Regions from separate parts of the Labrenzia sp. PHM005 genome, predicted to be linked through region 2. Evidence: riboswitches for the same ligand, from Rfam matches in the RefSeq annotation. Region 2 holds a riboswitch; the other holds the start of a gene.
The links. A riboswitch is a leader RNA that binds a small molecule or an ion and turns the genes downstream of it on or off. The one in region 2 is predicted to bind cobalamin.
Positions count from the first base shown of each region.

Region 1 (3,405 bases), 1.0 Mb from region 2:
TACATTCGGTAATTGCAGTGAGAGGGCTGGGGCGAGATTTTGCTAAATCAGCAAATGGTCAAAATGGAGCCGATGAGATGGATGCTGGGGGGAGGGAAAGTGTTACGAGAGGGCGCGCCTCCGGGGCGGCCGATTTCGTTGGGTTTATGACTTTTCTGTCCAAAAGGTCTTTGGTTTTGACGTTCTTGCTGCTCGTAGGCTGTGTCAACGGGACCCAAGCAGATCCTTCAGAAAACGGCAGCTTTGGCGCGCTGCTTTCAAAGAGCGAACATGTTTTCTTCAGCGCTGGCGCGAGTTATGCCGTTTACCGGCGGGGGGAGATCATTGAGGCAGGAGCTTTTGGCGTAGCAGATCTGAAAACCTGGCGGAAAATGACAGCCGGTACGCCTTTGCGCATCGCATCCTTGACCAAGCCAGTCGCGGCGTCATTGATCCTGGAAGCTGCCCAGGCTGGATCAATCGATTTGGGCAGCTCCTTTTGGGAGCATGCCCCGCAATTCACAAGGGACTGCGCCAGATACAAAGAGTTCTTCAAACAAAAAAAGCTGCGCTATCTGAATGGCGTGACGTGCGGGGATCCCAAGATCACGATCAGGTCGGTTTTAACCCATACGGCCTCTGCTCCGATAAATACGCGTTTTGCGTATAACGGATTTCTGTTCGGCAAATTAGTTGAAGTCCTTAATGCGGTGAACGATGGAAAATCAGCCGAGGAGATATTTCGGCATCAAATTATCGTCGCGATTGGACTGGACCGGTCAGCCGCGGGCGTCAGCGACCCCGGTGGTGCGGATGTCATCGAAGCGCTGGCACCTCCACATAGGCTGGATCAGGAAAACCAGCCTGTGCCGCAGCGTTTGTTGGAACACCCCATCAATACCGGTGCAGGATTTATTGCCTCTGCGCCCGATGCAGCGCGCGTTTATATTACGATGATGAACGGAGAATTTCTTTATGAGGGTCTCGCCAACGACCTTATGAAAAAGGTCGTTTTGAAAAATGGCGCACTGTCCCCCTATCGGTACGGGGTGTTTGTCGAAGATCTGAGGGGGCGGACGCTGGTTTGGCATCGGGGCTGGCAACCCGGCAACTATACGTCCCTCTGGATTCATGATGTCGACAGCCAGACTGGGATGGTGTTCTTGTCCAACACCGATCTCCAACCAGTTACAGGCGATTTCAGTGGTCACACGCTCGCGGATAATGGCCTTGCAAACCTCTTTCTGAGGTGGCAAAGCGCCTCTGCAGATAACAGATACAGATAAGGAGGCGTCCGGCTTCATCGAACGCACCGTCCTAACGGTGGCGATCATCTAGCTTTGGGATCTTGGGGTTGGCGTGCCCCACTATGGTTTGCGGATTTTTCAACGCTCTGCCGGCGTTAAGAGGCGCGTTTTGACAAAAGCAGAGAGCGTTATTCGAAGCTCACAACAATGGTGCGTGCTTAGTGCTACGTCTAACAAAGTAAAGGAAAAGAGTGGCTCCCTGAGTAGGACTCGAACCTACGACCCAGCGATTAACAGTCGCTTGCTCTACCAACTGAGCTATCAGGGATCACCGTGCGGCGGTCAGTGCGTCACCGCCCCCGTCGATGGAGATGCGTATAACGCAGGCTTTATCCGTTTGCCAAGCCCTGAAATGCGTTTTTTTCTTCTTCGCGATATTTTTTTGTCAGGTATGTGGAAAACTGCAATTTATTCAGGTGGCTAGCGGTTTCTTTCTCTTGTTGAAAGTTGCGTGATTTCAAACGCGCTCCAGATCGGGAATGTAAATCCTGACAGGTCACCTGGAATTTGAAACCATCAGCCTCTCAACCACTATTCTCGGTAGGCAGTCCGCGCTTGTGCTGCCGGAAACTTCCGGCTACGAAGGGAAATGACGGTTCCGGTACCAAGTGTTTTGGTCCGGATGAAACGGGAATCTGGGAGGTCGTTAGTCAACGGCCAATCCGGAGCTGCCCCCGCAACTGTGAGCGGTGAGTGCTGGCGCAAAACCCACTGGTGTTTCTTACAGGACTTTCTGTATGCAGCCGGGAAGGGGCGCTGGAAACTTGGAACTGCGAGCCAGGAGACCGGCCGTCTTTTTTGCAACTCAAAACGCTGTCGGGCGGACGGCGGGGAGAATTTGGTGACAAACACGACCGGCCACCGGGCCACATTTGTATTTGGCGGCGCACGCTCGGGCAAAAGCGAGTTTGCCGAACAGCTTGCCAACACGTCCGGACTTCAGAAATTCTATATTGCCACAAGCGCCGTCTTCGATCCGGAGATGAGTGAAAGGATTGGTCAACACAGGCACCGCCGCGGAGCCTCTTGGACCACGATCGAAGAGCAGATCGATCTTGCGGGTGTTTTGGAAAAAACGCTCGCCCCTGACCGGGTCGTCTTGGTTGATTGCCTGACTTTGTGGCTCTCCAATCTGACCTACACCGAGAAAAGAACCGAAGCAGAAATCAAACGGCTCCTGTCCGTTTTGAGCGCACCAGCCGGTCCGTGCATCTTCGTTTCCAACGAAGTGGGCATGGGCATTGTGCCGGAAAACAAACTGTCGAGGTCGTTCCGCGATGCGCAGGGGCGTCTCAATCAGGATATGGCAACGGTCTGCGATCAGGTTGTTTTCGTCGCTGCCGGACAGCCGCTGCTTCTTAAACCCAACTCTCAGCCGGACATCGTACTATGACTTCTTCTAAACTCCAGCCGGGCCAAAAGATCCCGGCGACCATCGTGACCGGATTTCTGGGGGCGGGCAAAACGACACTGATCCGCAATCTCCTGCAAAATGCGGATGGCAAGCGGATCGCTCTGATTGTCAATGAGTTCGGTGATATGGGCTTTGACGGCTCCTTGGTAAACGGCTGTGCCGATCCGGAGTGTTCGGCTGAAGAAGTTGTTGAGCTGACCAACGGCTGTATTTGCTGCACGGTGGCGGACGATTTCCTGCCGACCATGGAGATGCTTTTGGCGCGGGAAAATCCGCCGGAGCATATCGTTATTGAGACATCTGGCCTGGCTCTGCCGCAGCCGTTGGTGCGGGCCTTCTCTTGGCCGTCCGTCAAGCCGAAAGTGACGGTGGATGGTGTCGTGACGGTGCTGGATGCGGCAGCCCTGGCGGAAGGCCGGATAGCGCTCGATGAAGCGGCTTTGGAAGCCCAGCGCGCGGCCGATGAAGCGCTGGATCATGAAAGCCCGGTTGAAGAGCTCTTTCATGATCAGCTGCGTTGTGCCGATCTTGTTGTCCTGAATAAGGCCGACCTTGTCGCGGACGACGCGCTTAAAGGTGTCCAGGAAAGAATTTCCAAAGACGTCCGCCAGGCGGTTCACATCGTCTCTTCGGAAAAGGGAACTTTACCCATCGAGGTGTTGCTTGGCCGTGGTTCTGCTGCCGAAGACGACATGGCCGCCCGCC
Region 1 is NZ_CP041191.1:3,868,249-3,871,653, forward strand. Features, by position in the region: gene FJ695_RS17520 (serine hydrolase) at 177-1,265, shown strand; tRNA gene FJ695_RS17525 (tRNA-Asn) at 1,479-1,554, opposite strand; cobalamin riboswitch at 1,863-2,095, shown strand; gene cobU (bifunctional adenosylcobinamide kinase/adenosylcobinamide-phosphate guanylyltransferase) at 2,128-2,679, shown strand; gene cobW (cobalamin biosynthesis protein CobW) at 2,676-3,405, shown strand, end outside.
Region 1: another riboswitch for cobalamin. It lies ahead of cobU (bifunctional adenosylcobinamide kinase/adenosylcobinamide-phosphate guanylyltransferase); the one in region 2 lies ahead of FJ695_RS12875 (DUF1636 domain-containing protein).

Region 2 (3,405 bases):
TCGTGTCATTGATTTGCTTGAAACGGTCCAAATCAATGTGCAGCGCTCCGATTTCTCCCCCAGTCTGACTGCGTCTTATTGTGAACTCTTCCAGTTGTTTTGCGAGATACCTTCTGTTGCCAAGTCCTGTCAGATCATCATGGAGCGCCATATGGGTGATTTCAGCATTCGCTTTCTCCAGCGCCCGGCTCTGGCGCACAAGTTCGGTCGTATCGATCCGCAGAATGACCAGGTCGCCATTCTCGACCCGGGACCGCAACAACCGGTGATGAATGTCACCGGGCAACTCCAGGTCCTGCACCGGTTTACTAACGTCCATGCTTTGATGCGCGTCGGACATCCACTCTTCTTCTCGTCCGACCGCATTGGCGATCTTTCCGGCGCGAACGGCGATGCGAGCGACTTCCGTCCGGTGCATTCCGACTTTTAGGTCATCCGGATTGTTGGACATGGAGACGCGGTAGGCGTCATTGCACACCACAAGGCAGTCATCGGAATCATAAATAACAAAGGGAGCAGGATAGGCATTGAGCGCTGCGATCAGCCTTGCCTGTACGGCTTCAGCAGCCCGTTTTTCGCGCACAAGTTCTGTTGAATTTAGCCGGATCACGACGTAATCACCATTTGCAGCGCGCGAACGAATGAGCTTGTGGTGCACATCACCAGCCAGTTCAACATTCTCCGCCACTTGGCTCAATGAGTTCGGCGACAGGATTTCTTCTATCCAGGCCTCTTCCCGCCCAACAGCCGCCGGATATCTGCCGTGCTCGATTGCCAGCAGAAGCACGTCCCTCAGGCGCATTCCCTCGACCAACTCGCTCGGATTATCGGTGACCGAGGCAGCATACCCATCGTTGCGGTAGACAAGCCGCAAGTCGGCATCATAAATGACGATCGGATCAGGGTGAGCATTTAACGCCCCAAGGATACGCTCATACGCCGCCTTGAGCGCTACGGGATCCTCTTGTTTGGCGCCAAGCTCTTCGTCCGCACCTTTATGCCGCGACTCTGCCCGTATCGACAGGTTCTCGGAAACGTCGCGGTAGGTCACACAGCTGTAGAGTTTGTCGGTTTCATCATCCCTAAAGGCGAAGCCTGCGGCGCTGGCCTGAAACATCGTCCCGTCGGTATGTTTCAATTCGGCCGCTTCCTGCAACTTTCCGGATGGATCTTGAAGAAGACCACGGTGCATTGAGGCACACGGAATAGAGTTGTCGACGACCAATTCTTCAAAAGGCCCAAACAGGTCAGCGAAAGCGTCGTTGATATAGACAAGGTGAATGTCCGCAGAACCGTCGTCCCAACAACAAACCGCGACGGCGTCACAGGTCAGATCAAGAAAGGAGTTTTTGAGTGCGTCCAATCCGGTGCTCGCTTTTTCGGCCCATCTGTCTCATTTGCCGACATCCCTCAGACAAGGTTTAAAGTGAAGCAAACAAAGATCCAGACCTTCAAGTAAAAACAATCAACATCTATCGGTAATTATTACAATCATAATGGAAATATTTTAGCCTACCCAGCCAATAAACAAACTCTTGGCCGCCACTCCAACAGGACCCGCAACCGGTGCGTTTGTTCATCGATGCCTTTACTCGGAGGTGTTCGTCAAACATTCCTTGCTCAACCATAAATCTGGCCAGGCTGAAAACTCCGCCGGCCAATACGACCCCTGAATATGATTGGACAAACGCGTGTTCGCGCTGAAAGCTATCTTGCCTTCCCCGGACAAGCGTGTTTACCTCCGCCCGTGGTTCCGCCGGACGGTCATGGATGGTGGATTAAAAGGGAATACGGTGCGGTGTAGCCATCAGGCGCCAAATCCGTAACTGCCCCCGCAACTGTGAGCGGAGAGCAACCTTGAAGTGACCACTGGAGCGCCAGCTCTGGGAAGGTTCAAGGTTTGCAGAGACCCGCAAGTCAGGAGACCTGCCGCACACCATCAACTTCAACCCGGGCGGGGTGCCCCGGACAGGAGCAGGACCTTATGTATCCGCTTATCAGGATCAAACTCTGCCCATGTTTCCACTGCCCCGCCAATGTGCGGAGGGCACTATGGAGACATCAAGACACACCTCACACCGCATCACGGTGTGCACGTCCTGCAGACACAAGGGCAGCAACTGTAAGCCTGGTTATGACCTGATTGAAAAGCTGCAGGCCGCACTTCAAACGGCCGGCAAATTCGTCTCAGACGACTTTGAGATTTCCGGTGTTGCGTGCATGGCCGGGTGCAGCCGTCCTTGCACGGTAGCTTTTCACGGCAGCCAAAAGGCGACGTATCTGTTTGGTGACATCGATCCGGAGGAAGACGTTACGGATCTGATCACGTTTGCCCGGCAGTATGCGGAGTTGCCCGATGGCTGGTGCTCCTCCGGTGAGCGACCCGGAAAACTGCGCCGAACGGCGCTCGCGCGCGTGCCGGCTGCGATCATCGTCTCAGAAGAAACAGAGATGGCCGTTCAATGACGTCGGCCGCATCGCTGACCGTCACGGAGGCCAGCTGGGCCCCGCGCGGCACAGCCCCGATCCTAAAACCGGTCTCCCTGCACCTTGAGGCAGGGCGTGTTCTGGGCGTGCTCGGCCCAAATGGCGCTGGAAAGTCCACCTTCCTCAGGCTGCTGTACCGCTTTCACCGGCCGGACACTGGGCGGATCGAGATCGATGGTCAGGACATTTGGTCCCTGTCCGCAAGGGCGGCTGCCCAGCGCGTGGCAGCGGTGCTGCAGGAACAGCCGACGGACTTCGCCCTCACCGTCTTGGAAATCGTGGAACTCGGCCGCACACCCTTCCACGCACCTCTTGCCGGGCGCAGTGCCGACGACCGTGCGATCATTCAAGAAGCTTTGGACCGGCTCGACTTATCCGGTCTGCAAAACCGGAGGTTTGGCACCTTGTCGGGCGGTGAACGTCAGAGAGTTATGGTCGCCCGCGCTCTGGCACAGCAGCCAGGCCTGCTCATTCTCGACGAACCGACCAACCACCTCGACATCCGCCATCAGCTGGAAGTTCTGAAGCTGATCCGCCACCTCGACATGACCATCGTCACCAGTCTGCACGATCTCAACATGGCCAGCGCGGTTTGCGACGATATTCTGCTGCTTGATCAGGGTGTGGCCAAAGCCTTTGGTCCACCACACACGGTCTTGAGCGACAGGGCCGTATCAGCTGCATTCCGCGTTCAGGCGCAACGCCAAAAGCTGACACCGTCAAATACATCCCACTTCACCTATACGCTTTCCGATAAGGAACTGACATGAAACCAATCTTTCACGCCCTTGGCGCACTCACTCTCATGACAACTGGAGCATTTGCAGACACGACCGTACAAAGCTGCGATCGCACAGTCACGTTCTCAGAACCGCCCAAGCGCGCCATCTCCAACGACGTCAACCTGACCGAGATGAT
Region 2 is NZ_CP041191.1:2,866,857-2,870,261, reverse strand. Features, by position in the region: gene FJ695_RS12880 (EAL domain-containing protein) at 1-1,363, opposite strand, end outside; cobalamin riboswitch at 1,732-1,949, shown strand; gene FJ695_RS12875 (DUF1636 domain-containing protein) at 2,053-2,466, shown strand; gene FJ695_RS12870 (ABC transporter ATP-binding protein) at 2,463-3,257, shown strand; gene FJ695_RS12865 (ABC transporter substrate-binding protein) at 3,254-3,405, shown strand, end outside.